DNA from 3 places in the Mesobacillus sp. MER 48 genome. Region 1 is predicted to be linked to each of the others. Evidence: predicted binding sites of a transcription regulator. Region 1 holds the regulator's gene; each other region holds the start of a gene.

What was found. Region 1 encodes LexA, which represses DNA repair genes until DNA is damaged. Its sites were predicted from a motif close to CGAACATATGTTCG; they were not measured.
Region 2: the regulator LexA is predicted to act here: its motif matches at 2,171-2,184, upstream of M3593_RS03925 (Y-family DNA polymerase).
Region 3: the regulator LexA is predicted to act here: its motif matches at 2,925-2,938, upstream of parE (DNA topoisomerase IV subunit B).

Annotation. Positions count from the first base shown of each region.
Region 1 covers NZ_JAMAUR010000002.1:668,968-674,537, reverse strand. Annotated here, with positions in the region: gene M3593_RS09575 (DUF896 domain-containing protein) at 234-467, opposite strand; gene M3593_RS09570 (YneB family resolvase-like protein) at 545-1,192, opposite strand; gene yneA (cell division suppressor protein YneA) at 1,218-1,532, opposite strand; gene lexA (transcriptional repressor LexA) at 1,686-2,309, shown strand; gene M3593_RS09555 (hypothetical protein) at 2,477-2,674, shown strand; gene M3593_RS09550 (ATP-dependent DNA helicase) at 2,726-4,648, opposite strand; gene M3593_RS09545 (hypothetical protein) at 4,808-5,341, shown strand; gene M3593_RS09540 (GNAT family N-acetyltransferase) at 5,444-5,570, shown strand, end outside.
Region 2 covers NZ_JAMAUR010000001.1:759,797-765,366, reverse strand. Annotated here, with positions in the region: gene M3593_RS03940 (MBL fold metallo-hydrolase) at 1-954, shown strand, start outside; gene M3593_RS03935 (SDR family NAD(P)-dependent oxidoreductase) at 966-1,757, shown strand; gene M3593_RS03930 (YqzH family protein) at 1,845-2,036, opposite strand; gene M3593_RS03925 (Y-family DNA polymerase) at 2,260-3,519, shown strand; gene M3593_RS03920 (YolD-like family protein) at 3,541-3,879, shown strand; gene M3593_RS03915 (CDGSH iron-sulfur domain-containing protein) at 3,933-4,148, opposite strand; gene M3593_RS03910 (iron-sulfur cluster biosynthesis family protein) at 4,295-4,624, shown strand; gene M3593_RS03905 (hypothetical protein) at 4,710-5,255, shown strand; gene M3593_RS03900 (alpha/beta hydrolase) at 5,418-5,570, opposite strand, start outside.
Region 3 covers NZ_JAMAUR010000001.1:127,620-133,189, reverse strand. Annotated here, with positions in the region: gene helD (RNA polymerase recycling motor HelD) at 1-1,203, shown strand, start outside; gene M3593_RS00640 (S8 family peptidase) at 1,246-2,643, opposite strand; gene parE (DNA topoisomerase IV subunit B) at 3,063-5,042, shown strand; gene parC (DNA topoisomerase IV subunit A) at 5,039-5,570, shown strand, end outside.

The DNA.
Region 1 (5,570 bases):
ACAGAAAAGGCCGTATTGTTATTTATTTTGACGCATACTCGCTGTACTTATGTAAGCAAACGGTTCAGATGAAGACGGAATAAGATTTTGACATAGAAGCTAAGAGGCCTTTAAAATTGTTCGATTGCTGATTTTTCACTTCAGTAGTCGTATATAACATTCAGTTTTTTCATCTGTCATGCTGCCTAAATAAAAATGGAATACATTCTCTCATGTATTCCAAATTGAATATATTAATGAAGTTTATTCTTCATTTTTTCTTCTTTTAGTTTTTCAGGTGTAACATCATTGCCTTCTGGATCAACAATGGTAACTCCCTTTAGTGTATTGAGCATTGAAGAACGGAATGACTGGAGATACTCGGCGCGAAGCTTTGTCTGTTCCTTTGCTTCCTCTTCAGTCAGCGTTGATGTTTTTGCTTTCCTTGCCAGTTCATTGATTCTAGCAATTTTATCACTTGATAGCATTGTAAAGCTCCTTTGTGTAAAAAATTACGTCAAATGACATCTTACTAAATTTTTTCTAGTTTTACAAGAAAGGAGCCTCATTCCTCATTTGATTCTATATATTCAAGATATCGTCGATTCACTGTAGCCTTGGATACATTGTAGCCAAATCCTTTCAGAGTAGCGGCAATTTCAGCAAAAGTAAGGCCATTATTCCGCAGCCTGACAATCTCTGCTATCGGCATATCTTTACGTTCCCTGCCGGAATGCTCGCCCTGATTTTTGAGATTGCGCTGAGGCTTGTATCCATGTTCAACCGCGCGTTTCATTCCGCGTTTAATCTTTATATTATGGATCTTCCTCTGATATTCTTCTACCATACTGACAATCTGGAGCACCATGGAATCCGATTCAGAAAGCTGAAGTTCCCCGCTGTGAGAGATGCTGTATAACTTAACGTTCTCCTTTAATATGCAATGGAGAATAGCAACCTTTGCATTACCCCTGCCAAGTCTAGTCTCATCCTGAATCAATACGGCACCGACTGACTTGTCCTTTATCAGCTCCAGCAGTTCAAGGATCCCGTCCCTTTCAAGGTCATACCCGCTGGCTTGTTCCTTGATGATGTTCATCACTTCAAATCCATAATGTTCTGCAAGGCGGAGCAATTCTTCCTCCTGCCTTGCAAGCGAAGTTTCCTGCGTTTCTTTCGTGGTACTTACCCGGCAATAAATAATCGCTTTCATGCTGTCACCTAATTCTATGTACAAATTATCTTTCAGCCCCGGCAATCTGTGTTGGCTCCAGATATTCAGCCGTCACCGGGATGACAAGTTCATCTCCCGGAAAAACCCTTTCTCCAACAATCCCATTTTCCTTTTCTACCCAGCTCACGAATTCATTTTTCGATAAGCGATGTTCACTGGCGTAAGTCTCTGCAATCTCCCATAGTGACTGCCCTTCTTCTATAGTAACAGTTATGTATGCATCCTCATTATGTAAATTTGCTTTTGCCACCAGCGAAAAAATCAGGCTGACAGCAAGAAGGATTAAAGCGTAAGAATAGTTTTCCCATAGTCTTTTCATAATCGACACTCCTAACGAATATATGTTCGCCTATTTGCTTTTTATTATAATACGAACATTTGTTTTGTGTCAACTCAAAATTCGAACTTATGTTTGTATCTATCAAATAGACATGGTATAATTAGGACAAGAAAATATACGAGGTGCGTGAATATGACAAAGTTATCAAAGCGGCAACAAGATATTTTTGAATTCATAAAAGGTGAAGTCAAGAAAAAAGGATATCCGCCATCCGTACGTGAAATCGGCGAAGCAGTTGGACTAGCATCAAGTTCTACGGTACACGGCCACCTTGCAAGGCTCGAAAGCAAAGGGCTGATCAGACGCGATCCAACAAAACCGCGTGCAATTGAAATACTGGAAATCGAAGAGGAAAACCGTATCCCTAAATATAATGTTGTCAACGTGCCTGTTGTCGGTAAAGTAACAGCCGGTATGCCAATCACGGCTATTGAGAATGTTGAAGAATACTTCCCGCTTCCAGACCGCCTTGTTCCTCATGATGAGCAGGTTTTCATGCTCGAAATCATGGGTGACAGTATGATAGAGGCTGGTATCCTGGATGGGGATTATGTAATCGTCAAGCAGCAAAAGACAGCCAATAATGGAGACATTGTAGTAGCAATGACTGAGGATGACGAAGCAACTGTTAAACGTTTCTTCAAGGAGAAGGACTATTTCAGGCTCCAGCCGGAAAATTCATCAATGGAACCGATTATCCTTCGGAATGTATCGATTCTTGGTAAAGTCATTGGTGTATACCGTCATATGCACTAAAAAGCAAGCGGACTCCGCTTGCTTTTTTTTCGTTCTATTAAACTTTCATTCTTTAAATGTTCTATGAAAAAGCATATTTCTTTCCAAAGTAGGTACAAACCCTGACAACTTGTCCCTTTCCGAATAAAATATCGTGTATTTTAGCTATGGAAGACGTTTAATCTCGAATGAGATCCAATCAAAATAATAACTTTGCAGCAGGAGTCTTTTACCCTAACCGCAACAACAGCCAGGTAAGGGCGACAATTGATTTTGAAGATCTTTGCCTTGCTGTCCGTCGTTGCATCATCAACGACCTGGTTGCTGGTGCTCAGGATGAGAATGATCGTGACCGCGATGATAGAAAGTGCGGATGCGTAGACTAATTTCAGCAAAAAAATCCCGCAAGGCTTGGGCCTTTCGGGATTTTTTCTATACTAATGAATGTCACTAACAGGAAGCACTGCTGTTATTTCTTCCATAAATTCTGCTTTTTGCTTACCAGTAAGCCATAAATGGACGATACCTTCGTCCTGGCTGCTCCTGATCAACCGGCCTATTCCCTGTCGTAACCGAAGCAGCATATATGGTACGTCTACTTCTGCAGAAGGGTTGGCCGCATGCTTCCTTTTTGCCTGGAAGACCGGATCATGAGGCGGGAATGGCAATGAAGCAATAATGACCTGGGTCAATGATTCACCGGGGACATCAAGTCCTTCCCATAAACTGTATGAGCAAAGTACAGTGCTTTTGACATTCTGGAAGTCTTTTACGGTTTCACTAATCTCACGGTCGCCTTCAAACAGGATGTCAAAATCCCACTCCTGTTGATTGGACCATACTCTGAACCTTTCCATTTCCTGCATGGAAGAAAACAAAACCAGGGAGCTTCCGCTTGAAGCCCGCAGATCAGCACCTATTTTCTCCCATTTTTGATTTTCAGCATCCTGGACATGGACTTTAATTTCCATTTGCTCTTGATAATCAAACGGTGATTCAACCGTGAAGGAAGTATATTTTTCAATACCAAGACTCTTCGCTATATAGTTGAAGTCCCCTGCCTGGGATAAAGTTGCTGATGAAAATACAAACGGAATATTTTGTGCAAAAACTTCTTTTTTCAGAATGTCCTCTACCAGGCGAGGCATGATGACTAGTGAAGACTGAACTTCATTCTCTTCAAGCCAGAAAATCCCTTCGTCGTTCTTCAGGAAGATCGATAGACCATACGCAAAAAACTCGAGATATTCTTCCATGATTTTTAAGTGGTATTCGTCAATCAGGAACATTTCTGCGTCAAATACCAGCTGGTCCATTAATTCGCTGACCTTCTTTTCCAAAGTTTCAGCTGTCTTCCTGATTGCAGGATGCTTTGCAACTTCTTTTCGATTCGAACCCTCAACTGCAGTTGAGTTCTCCACCAGCAAGTCGAACCAAGAGTCATGCAGCTCTATGATATCCTCGATTAAATAAAGAGATTCCTCCCGGACATCCTGATGCATATAGCCTGTTAACACAGTCGTCAGAGTTTGCGAATTAAATCTGTATGTCAACCCTTTTTGCGCTGCGAATTCAAGCAAATGACCTTCATCAAATATGACGGTGCTCGCTTCAGGCAGCAATGGCATCTGGCCCTCTCTTTTCCGTGATTCTTTTGTCCACACATGCTCCATGTAAAAATCATGAGAACAAATAATCAAGTCTCCGGCATGCCGGTAGTAATCACGATTCAATGTTTGCCCGCAGCGATGGCGCCAGCTGCATGTCGAGCATTGCTGAAGTGGATCCCACGCCATCTGGGACCATTTTTCATTGGTCACCCAAGGATATTCCTTTCGGTCACCGTACCGGCTGAATGAATTCATGGAAATGCCTTCATCAAAAATAAAATCAGGCAGCTGATCATGGACATCAAGAATTTCCATGTCGTCAGACGTGTTCGAAAGCTCATCAAGCTTCTTTACACATACATATTGCTCCCTCGCTTTTGCCAGCCGGACGTCCACTTTGAGTCCCAATGCCTGCTCGAGTTTTTCGATGTCTCCGCCCTCTTTTACAAGCTGTTCAATCAGTGTTTCATCTGAGCAGGATACAATCGCAGGCTTTCCCATATAACGGGCGTAGAGGATAGCGTAAATCAGGTAAACGAAGGTCTTGCCTGTCCCTACACCAGCTTCCGCAAACACAATCCCTTTGTTCTTAAAGGCCTGTTCCACCTGGAAAGCCATATAAATCTGTTCGTCTCGCAACTCATAGCCCTTTTCAGGCAAAATATCATAAAAAACATCACCAATGTAATCCCCTAATAAATCAAAGAATGTGTCATTTTTAGTGATGGTAAATGGAAGATTTTTTGTCATTCAGGTTCTCCTTGAAAATTGATTCTGGCAAAAAGCCAGCTTTAATCATAACAGAAAAAAGTGCTGGAAGTGAAAGAATTCATTCTGGTAAAAATTCTGATTACTCTTTTGGAATTTTCTGTTATTATTAATTCAGACTTTAACCAAAGGAGTAAGTTTATGAAGGCGAAAAATTTAAAACACCTTATTATATTCGTTCTCGCAGCATTGATTTTACTCAATCTTTATCAGTATATAAAAATCACTGACCTAGAAATTCAAGCAGGATCTGAATTCCAGCAGACAGTAAGAGACTCTATATTTCTACTGGAGAACGATGCTGATCCGACCCTATGGATAAAGATCTTGAAAGAAGAGGATGGCGAATTCACTTTTGCCAGTCATCTAGGGGAACTGTCTATTCTGAGCCGACAATATTATATGATGAATGGAAAGATTTCAAATTTAGGAGAAGTCTTGGATCAACTTGCAGACCATTATAAGCACTTAGCGTTCAATATTAAAAATGGGAGAGATTACACACAAATTGAAGAGCAAATCAACAAAGATAGAGAGTTTCTAGTTATGTTGTTAAATGATATCGACTCAATTTCGGGTGAAAATGAAAAGCGTTATTACAGGGAATTTTCTGATTCTGAATCCAAAACTTCTAATTTGGTATGGAGGGAGTATAAGAAATATGAAGAGCGATGATTATTTTATTCGTTCTGAAGATATTAAAGATATTCATGGTATCAGGGTTTTAAATCAAGCGGCTTTTGTCAATGGTGAAAATGAAGCACGTTTGTTTAACTAATCCGGGATTCTGAAAATTTCATTCCTGACTTAAGCCTGGTAGCTGTTGACGAGAAAGGAGAAATCATCGGACACATTCTTTTCAGCATCATCAGTCTTCTTGCAAAAAAAGGAGTGATCGCAACAA
Region 2 (5,570 bases), on a different contig from region 1:
AAAGATGGAATTGCCAAACTGACTTTGCCGACTCCTTTCCCGGTCGGTGATGTGAACGCATATTTAGTAAAAGGGGACAGGTTGACACTTGTTGACGCGGGTACAAAAACGGAAGAGTCCTGGGAGTCGTTCAAATCCCAGCTGGCTGATTTGAAACTGAAGCCGGAAGATATCGAGCAGGTCATCCTGACACATGATCATCCGGACCATGTAGGAATGCTGGACTACCTTTCACAAGATCTTGAGGTCTATGGACATCATCTGAATGAAAGGTGGATTAACAGGACTTCGGAATTCGAGAAGAAACATCAGGAATTCTATGAGAACTTCTTCTTGCAGTCGGCAATACCTGATCATTTTTTTGTGCCATCGATGAAAATCATGAAAAAGACATTAGTATTTTCTTGCAATCGCTCGTTGACCGGGACTATTTCAGAAAATGACATTCCCCCGGCACTGCCGGGATGGAGGGTGATCGAGACACCGGGACATGCACAGAGCCATATTGTGCTGCTGCGTGAAAAAGACGGCACAATGATTGCCGGTGATACGATTCTTGCCGGAATTTCGCCAAATCCATTGCTCGAACCGCCGCTGCCAGGTGAAACAGAAAGACCGAAGCCGCTGGTCCAATATAATGCAACCTTGAAAAAATTGCAGCAGTACCCGATAGGATTGGTATACACTGGTCATGGAACGGAGATAACGGATTTGCACAACTTGATTGAAAAGAGGCTCGCCCGCCAGCACGACCGTGCCATGCAGGTCAGAGGAATGCTCGGGGGCAGGGAGCTTACTGTTTTTGAGATCTGCAAATTGCTTTTCCCGACGGTATATGAACGTGAACTGAACCTGACGATTTCGGAAACCGTCGGACAACTTGATTATTTACAATCCCTGGACGCCATTTCAGCCAGGGAAGAAGGAACCTCCTTCGTTTATACAGCAAAATGAGGTGAAAGTGGATGCAATCTTTAAAAGGGAAAAATATTATTATCACCGGTGCCTCGGGCGGAATCGGGGCTGAGATTGCCAGGCTTTGCGCTGCGCGTGGAGCGAATCTTGTCCTTTTGGCCCGGAGTATCGATAAACTGGAAATATTAAAAAAAGAATTGCAATCGAAGTACGCCATTAATATCCATGCACGGCAGCTGGATGTTTCAGACCCAGAAGCAGTCAAGAAAGTTTTTTTTGAGGTGCTTTCTGACATCCGCTATGTCGACATATTGGTCAATAATGCCGGGTTCGGCGTTTTTGATTTTGCCCACGAAGTGAAAATGGATGAAATAAAATCGATGTTCGATGTCAATGTGGTCGGCTTGATTGCTTGCACTTCCATGGTTCTTCCAGGCATGAAGCAGCGGCAGAGCGGCCATATCATCAACATCGCTTCCCAGGCAGGCAAAATAGCTACGCCAAAATCAAGTGTCTACTCGGCAACAAAGCATGCGGTGCTCGGCTACACGAACAGTCTTCGCATGGAGGTTGCTGATGACCGAATCTTTGTCACTTCTGTCAATCCGGGACCGATTGAGACCAACTTCTTTAATATTGCGGATAAGCAGGGGACGTATGTGAAAAGTGTCAAAAGGTTTATGCTCAAGCCGGAATATGTGGCGAAGCAGGTAGTCGACAGGATGATGACAAATTCAAGGGAAATCAATCTGCCGCGATGGATGAACGCAGGCAGCAAATTCTATGCCCTGTTTCCCCGGACTTTTGAATTATTTGGCAAAAATATCTTCAATAAAAAGTAAACTTCCAGACCGCCAGATTTTTTGGCGGTTTTTTAAATTGATGAACGGACGGTATTAAAGATTAATCTATTCTATGTTGGCCCTATTTTAGGTAACAATAAATTCATAAACCGCATCATTGATGATGTCATGCAAATCCGCCTCGGGATCCTCGTTTTTCATTCCAGCGACCTTTTCATATATTTCTTCGAATTCAGCTTCTCCAAATGGGAGCGATTCATCATGCCGATACTGCACAAAGCACTTTTGGACCATTTTGCGAATGAGTTTTTTATCCATCGTCATACACCTCTTTCCCTGATTATAATCGGAAATCCTCATGGGAAACACCCTTCGCAAAAATCTCCAATCCTGGAACGACTCCCCATTTTCACCTTAATTAAGTCAGTCACCCGGAAAATTTCCATTGAAACCGAACGCATATTCGCTTAATATAATGGGTATAATGATACGGAACAAACGTTCTTATTTTTTGAAAACTTGCCGAAAGGAGAGGGAAGACATGCTCGATTACAGCGAAATGCCGCAAAACAAAATTTTATGTGTGGATATGAAAAGCTTCTATGCGAGCTGTTCTGCCGTGATGCTCGGCCTTGATCCTCTTGATTGTTACCTGGCTGTCGTCGGGAATCTCGATCGTCCCGGGAGTGTCGTCCTCGCAGCCTCACCTCGTTTGAAAAAGGAGTTTGGCATCAAGACCGGATCACGCAAGTTTGAAATTCCCGACGATCCGCGAATTGTCGTCGTTGATCCGCAAATGTCAACATACCTGCGAATCTCCACTGAAATCTCCCGCGTATTCAATCGCTATGTCCCAAAGGAAGCGATCCATACCTACAGTGTCGATGAAAGCTTCATAAAAGTGGACGGTGCCTCTAAGCTTTGGGGTGACGCTGCTTCCATCGCAAAAAAAATCAAAGATGATATCGAGCGCGAGTTCCAGCTTCCGTGCGCAGTCGGGATCGGCCCGAATATGCTGATGTCGAAATTATGCCTTGACCTTGATGCCAAGCACAAAGGGATTGCTGAATGGACCTATGATGATGTCCAGACAAAGCTGTGGAATGTCTCACCGCTGAGGGATATGTGGGGAATTGGCCGCCGCGTCGAAAAAACACTAAACAGCATGGGGATTTTCACAGTCGGCCAGCTCGCCCGTTATGACCTTGAAATCCTGGAGAAAAAATTCGGCATCATGGGCAACCAGATGTACTGGCATGCATGGGGAATCGATTTTTCCGATATTGGCGCTCCGATCATGGAAGGGCAGATCAGCTTCGGAAAAAGCCAAATCCTGCTTCGGGATTACAAAGAAGAGGAAGAAATCAAGCATGTCATCCTCGAAATGTGTGAAGAAGTCGCACGCAGGGCCAGAAGCCATGGAAAAGCAGGCCGGACAATCAGCTTCGGGGTCGGCTACAGCCAGGATGAATTTGGCGGCGGCTTCCACCGGTCAAGGACGATTGAGGAGCCGACCAATATTACAATGGACGTGTATCGTGTCTGCCTTGAACTTTTTGCAGAGAACTACGTTGGAAAAACGGTGCGGAGCATCTCGATATCGATTGGGAATCTCGTTACGGACAGTGAGTTCCAGCTCGATTTATTCGAGAAGAATGGCTGGAAAAAGAAAGAACTTGGCTATGCGATGGACCGGATCCGCAGCCGTTATGGATCCACGGCTCTCCTGAGGGCGGTTTCCTATACGGCAGCCGGAACAGCAAGGCACCGGGCTGCACTCGTTGGCGGACATAAGGGCTGATAATTTGAAGGAGGAGAAAAGATGATACGTGACCGCGGAAGAATCAAGTGGACATCGATGATGCTGCCTGAACATGTGAAAATGCTCCGTGACTGGGCACAGGAAGATCAATATGAAAAAGAGAAGCAGCTGGATGAACAGCAGCTTGAACAATTGAATGAAACGATTCTCGAAGCGATGGAATATAACCGGCCCGTCAGCATCACTTATTTACGCCACCGCAAGTATGAACTGGTGATCGGGAAAATCCATTACTGGAACGAGCTTGGGCAGAAACTCCATATTATTGATCGTTTTGAGGAGATTCATCGCATTGGAATCTCGGCAATTGCGGATGTCAGGCTTGCAGACGAATGGTAGCCAGCAACCCACCCCACAAAAAAGAGCAATGGATGTCCATTGCCCTCAGTACATTATTCCGTTTCTTCAGCTTGCGGCGCGCGCACAGCCGACTCGAATTTCCCTTTATGAGAAGCATCGCAGAACGGCATATTTTTGCTCATACCGCAGCGGCAAAGCGAGAACGCCGGCTTTGTCTCATACTTATTTCCGGCTCCATCCAGCAGCTCTACATCGCCGGAAATCCTTAAAGATCCATTATCATTCACCTTAATTGTCACTTTTGACAAAAAAAAGCACCCCTTTCAAGTTGTCAGAATTATCTTTGATACTAAAAGTTAAACAGAAAAATTGCAAGACATTTTCACATAAGGGCTGTGAAACGTAAAAAAGTCACCTGTATGGTAAAATGAAATCTCGGAAAGGGAGTGCAATCATGAAATTGAAAATCACCGAAGCAGCATCAAATAAACTGAGCGAAAAAATCGCAGACAAAAAAGGGTATGTGAAATTAAAATACGATATAGACGGATGCGGCTGTGCAGTGAATGGCGTGGCTGCCCTCTGGTTTGAAAGTGAAAAAGAAGGGGAAGAGCACCGAATAGAAACAGGAGGTATCCCAATCTATATCGAAAAAGCGAAGGAAGTCTTCTTTGCTGAGGAAATGACGCTGGACTTCAAAGAAACCAACGGATGCTTCCAGTTGAAAAGCCCGAACGAGTATCTGAATCCAAGAATGAGTTTTTATGATAAAACAAAACTATAAGTTTACAAAAAATTGAAAAAAAGGGTAAAATAGAGAGAGAGTTGTAGAATTACATAGAAGTTTGGTGCAAAGGCAGGGGAGAGAGATGAGGAGATTGTGGAAAGCAGCCATGATCATGATCTGCACGTTTGTACTGTCAGCGTGTGCTTATAAAACTGCAGGAGAAGCAATCGAAAACGATATTCCGTTCAACATCAAACAAATCATCCACAAAGAAGAAGTGGAGGATGGCTGGCTCCTCTTTTACACAACAGAACAAAAAGAGGGCTCAAAAACATTCGATGCGCTGGCCGTCGCCTATATCAAGGGCAGCGAAAAAGAAGGCTGGGAAAATGCAGGGCACAACCACTGGACTTATTATAAAAATGATTTCATGCTCCTGTATGTCGATGCCTTCACGGTTTTTAAAGAAGATGGCAATTTGGATGTAAAAATTCCGGTTATTTTCGGGAAAGTATTGAATCCGGATATCAAAGCAATTGAAGCTGCAGGACCAGACGGCAAATTCACCAAAATAGAAATCGTTGAAAAAGAAAACGAACGCTACTATTACGCCATTGGCGACTATAAAGAAGTCAGGGCATTGAACGCTGAAGGCAAAGAAATCGACCGCCAGGGAGAAAAGCAGTAAAAGATTGGCTCCAGTTGAGCCAGTCTTTTTTTATCGGCAAAACGGAAGCCGGAACGAAAGAAAAGTGTCCGATAGAAAGATGTCCGATAGAACAGAGCTATCGGACATACAGAACCCGAAAACGAACAAAAGTGTCCGAGACAGGCGAGTTATATCGTGTTATTAGTCCGAGGCAACAATTCCATCACCCGCAAAGACGTATTCCTCAAGGAATTCATCGAGTACCTTTTCGTATTGTTCCCGATTTTGGCTGTAGGATTGGGCATGGAGGCCGTTTTCGGCCATGAACAGCTTCTTCGGTCCTTGTTTCTGTTC
Region 3 (5,570 bases), on a different contig from region 1:
ATTGCCAAATTTTATGATTCACTCGATAAGGGTATTTCAATGCCGAATAGGATTCAGCTTGTAAAGGAATGGCTGGTCAAGGAACTGAAGAAAAAAGCAAAGGCAGAAAAATCCCAGGAGTGGGTAGAAAAAGAAATTCAATTCCTTGAAAAGGAAGATTATCTCGAGGCTTTTAAACAAAGCCAGAAAAAACAAGGCGAAGCAGAAGATACATTCCATGATTATGACCGTGAAGAAAAGTGGCTATCTGAACTTGTCGTAAAAAGACGGTTCAAACCATTGTTCAATGCAGTGAAAAAACTGAAATTCATAAATAACAGGGCCATTTTTATGAACTTTTTCAAGGATGAAGGTCTTCGAGCAGATACGGCGCCAACTAATTGGCCTTCTATTTGTGACCAGACAATCCGTTCTCTGGAAAGAAAGTCTATCCCTTACGAGGATGCAACACCGTTTCTCTATCTTCAGGATCTGATTGAAGGGAGGAAGTCAAACACATCGATTCGCCATGTCTTCATCGATGAAGCTCAGGATTATACTCCTTTCCAATTTGCATATATTAAAAATCTTTTCCCGTACAGCAAAATGACCTTGCTTGGTGACATGAACCAGGCGATTTACTCTGGTCCTACAGGGGCTCCGACCATCTTTGCCGAAGCAGCGCTTGACTTTGGAGATAAGGAAACCTACAAGCTTACAAAAACCTACAGATCGACAAAGCAGATTGTAGAATTCACGAGGGAGCTGATTGAAGGAGGTAATCTGATTGAACCTTTCAATCGTTTAGGTCCAAAGCCGGTAGTCGTGAATCCCGGAAAACATATTGACCACACAGAAAGAACGATTGGACTTATTTCGGATCTTAAAAATAAGGATCATAAAAACATCGCTATCATCTGCAAAACAGCAGCTGAGAGCATAGAAGCTTTCGAATCCATCAAGAAGTCCCATGAGGCAAGATTGATTGAAAAAGGCACCTTGACCTTTGAAAACGGGGTCAATGTCGTACCAACATACCTGGCAAAAGGAATAGAGTTTGATGCGGTGATCATTTTTGATTCATCTTCCTACACAAGAAATGAGGAAAGGAAATTGTTTTATACGGCTTGTACGAGGGCTATGCATGAGCTTTATATTCTTTCAAGAGGTGAATTAAGTCCGCTTTTAGCAGAAGTAGACCAGGAACTTTTTCAGGTCATTTAAAAAACAAGCCGCCAAAATCCATGGCGGCTTGTTTTGTTGCATTTATTTTAGCCATTTGAATATAGACTTTTGTGTCTTGCCTCTTGCTGGCTGTTTTTTATTCGCCTCCTGCAAGGCTGAATTTACATCGATCAAGCCATTTCCGTAATCAATGTCTTTTCCCTGTTCACCAAGATCGATGGCAGATGTTTTAATGATATTGATGACCTGGGAGCTTTTGAGGTCTGGATTAGCTGATTTAATTAAAGCGGCCAGACCTGCAACATGGGGAGCAGCCATTGATGTCCCGGAAAGGGCTGCATACTGTGCATTGAAAAAGGTGCTCGGAATATTCACCCCAGGAGCAGCAATGTCTATATAATCCCCATAGTTAGAAAAGTTCGCTCTGTTTCCGTTATAATCAACAGCAGCCACGCTCAAAACCTCGGGATAAGCCGAAGGGTAAGTAGGCTGATTGGATCCGTCATTGCCGGCTGCAGATACCATGACAACATTGTTGTCAAAGGCATAACGGACAGCTTCTTCCAGGACCTTGGAGGGCTGGTAATTGCCAAGGCTCATATTTATAACATCTGCACCATGGTCGACAGCCCAAATGATACCTTTTGCGATATCGAATGTGGTACCATAGCCTTTCGCACCCATTGCTTTAACAGGCATGATTTTGCTGAACCATGTCATGCCGGCAACACCCTCACCGTTATTCGTTTCTGAGGCTATGATCCCAGCTACATGTGTTCCATGGCCATTATCATCATCCGGCTCTCGTTTTTCATCTATCACATTATAACCAGATATAATCCTGTTCTTTAACTCTGGATGATCCAGGTCAACACCTGTATCTATAATGGCTATTTCAATTTGTTCTTTTCCGCGTGTAATATTCCAGCCTTGCTCTGTTCCAATCGCTGGCAAATTCCATTGGTAATTCTCCTGGTAAAGTAAATCATTTGGTACGTTTGCTTCGTTTTGCATGAGGATAAAATTTGGCTCGGCATACTCAACGTTTTGCCTCTTGTTAAAATATTCAACCATTTGCGGTGTTTCCATGGAAGTGGACCTGAAAATATAAACCGAATTCAGGTGTTTGATGACCCAGCCATTGATATCGCGTGTAATTTCATCTATTTCGTCAGGTCCTGGTTCTGTAAAAAAATCAACAGCAGCCTCATGATCATAATAATGACTTGTATCTTTCTTGTTATGGTAAATAAGCGTGACTTCGTCTTGTGTATTGAGCTGCCTCTTGATTTTCTCTCCCATTTCTACATTATTTACGTTTGCCATCGACTGCATCTTCATGATTCGTTGGCCAGTAGAATGAGTTTTCGCACTAAGTTTATTGCTGTGTACAGGCTCATGCCTGAACACTCCGGCCCCTGTAAGGGCAAGAACAAGAATTAATGTTGCCCCCAGGATGAAACCCTTCGTGCTTTTCATGATAAGAGCCCTCCAAAAAAAGATTTGTTCTTATATTGCAGAACAAACGGCAAAATTAACGGCGGTAATCACTGGCAGTTTCATTTAGTTGGAAATAGGACATTTAAAAGTATGCAAAGCACTTTTATAAGCATAAAGTTTCCTTTTTCCTAATCACAAGTTACCAAAAATCCTATTTTTTATGACAAATTTCAAAATTAATTCTTTAATTCCGTTTGCCAAATCCCAATTAATCGCTACAATTAAGCATAGACGCCAATATTATGGTAAAATAAACAAAGAGAACAATTGTTCTGAAATTGATAAAAGGCATATTATTTAATATCCTTTTGACAAAAAAGAGGAATACTTAAGGAATTCATTGACACTATACATAAAAACCGTCAATGTTGTTTGCAAGAAATGAAAGGGGTATGTTCGTGGCAAGAAATCAGCAAGCTTTTGATTATAATGATGATGCCATCCAGGTACTGGAAGGTCTTGAAGCGGTCCGTAAAAGGCCAGGTATGTATATTGGCAGCACAGATACCCGGGGACTTCATCACCTCGTGTATGAAATCGTTGATAACTCTGTTGACGAAGCACTTGGCGGCTACGGTAATCACATCATCGTCAAAATCCATAAAGATAATTCGATCAGTGTCCAGGATAAAGGGCGTGGCATGCCAACAGGGATGCATAAGCTAGGAAAGCCCACACCGGAAGTCATCCTTACGGTCCTTCATGCAGGCGGTAAGTTTGGACAAGGCGGTTATAAAACAAGCGGCGGACTGCATGGTGTCGGCGCATCAGTTGTAAATGCGCTATCTGAATGGCTTGTTGTCACCATCAAACGCGATGGTTTTGTTTATGAGCAGCGTTTTGAAAACGGCGGGAAGCCGGTGACAACTCTAGAGAAAATCGGCAAGACAAACCAGACAGGAACAACGATCCATTTCAAACCTGACGCCGAAATTTTCTCTACTTTGACATATAACTATGACACACTGTCTGAAAGGCTCCGTGAGTCTGCATTTTTGCTGAAAGGCTTGAAAATTGAGCTGATAGATGACCGGAATAATGAGAAAGAAGTCTTTCATTTTGAAACAGGCATCCAGGCATTTGTTGAATATTTGAACGAAGAAAAAGATGTTCTGCATCCTGTGGTCAGCTTTGAGGGCGAATACAGCAAAATAGAAGTTGAGTTTGCCTTCCAATTCAATGATGGATATTCGGAGAACGTTCTCTCATTCGTTAACAATGTCAGGACGAAAGATGGCGGAACCCATGAAGCAGGCGCAAAGACTGCGATGACCAGGGTATTCAATGAGTACGCCCGCAAGGTTGGATTGCTCAAGGAAAAGGACAAGAACCTTGATGGAGCGGATATCCGCGAAGGTCTGGCTGGAATCGTTTCTGTCCGAATCCCTGAGGAGCTGCTGCAATTTGAGGGTCAGACCAAGGGCAAGTTGGGGACCAGTGAAGCAAGGTCGGCTGTGGACTCGGTCGTTTCAGAACATCTGTCTTATTTCCTTGAGGAGAATCCAGATGTCAGTACCCTGCTGATCCGAAAATCCATCAAGGCTTACCAGGCTCGTGAAGCTGCCCGTAAGGCCCGTGAAGATGCTCGCAGCGGGAAAAAGAGGAAAAAATCGGATGCAATGCTTTCAGGCAAATTGACTCCGGCTCAATCAAAGAATCCAGCTAAAAATGAATTATACCTTGTCGAGGGAGATTCTGCTGGCGGTTCTGCCAAGCAGGGACGGGACAGGAAGTTCCAGGCCGTTCTGCCATTGCGCGGAAAAGTCATCAACACAGAAAAAGCCAAGCTACAGGATATTTTCAAAAACGAGGAAATCAATACGATCATTCATGCCATTGGTGCGGGAGTGGGTTCGGATTTCCTTGTAGACGACATCAACTATGACAAGATTGTCATCATGACAGATGCAGATACTGACGGTGCCCATATCCAGGTGTTATTGCTCACATTCTTTTACAGGTACATGAAGCCGCTCATCGAAGCAGGAAAGGTCTTCATTGCCCTTCCTCCGCTGTATAAAGTCAGCAAAGGGACAGGCAAAAAGGAAATCATCGAATATGCCTGGAGTGATGAAGAACTGAAGGGTGCCATCAAGAAGGTCGGCAAAGGCTATATCATCCAGCGTTACAAAGGTCTCGGTGAGATGAATGCTGATCAGCTTTGGGAAACGACAATGGACCCTGAGACCAGGACGTTGATTCGCGTCCGAATAGATGATGCTGCAAGAGCGGAACGCAGAGTCACTACACTTATGGGTGATAAAGTAGAACCCCGCAGGAAATGGATTGAATCCAATGTCGCTTTCGGTCTTGAAGAAGACGGCAATATTCTTGAAAATGAAAACATTTCAGTCGCAGAGGAGGTTGAAGGCGAATGAGTTCTGTTGAAAAATTTCGTGACCTCCCACTCGAAGACGTATTGGGCGACCGATTCGGCCGCTATAGTAAATATATTATCCAGGAACGTGCCCTACCAGATGCGCGTGACGGATTGAAGCCTGTACAGCGCAGGATTTTATACGCCATGCATGTTGAGGGCAACACAAGTGAAAAGGGCTTCCGGAAATCAGCCAAGACAGTCGGTAACGTCATTGGTAACTACCATCCGCACGGTGATTCATCGGTATACGAAGCAATGGTCCGTATGAGCCAGGATTGGAAAGTGCGGAATTACCTGGTTGACATGCACGGGAATAACGGAAGCATCGATGGTGATCCGCCAGCGGCAATGCGTTATACCGAAGCAAGATTATCAGCTATTGCCGGTGAACTATTAAGGGATATCGAAAAGAGGACAGTTGAGTTCATCCCGAACTTTGATGACACATCCAGTGAGCCTACTGTGCTTCCGGCGATGTTCCCAAACTTGCTCGTGAATGGCTCGACGGGGATTTCAGCGGGATACG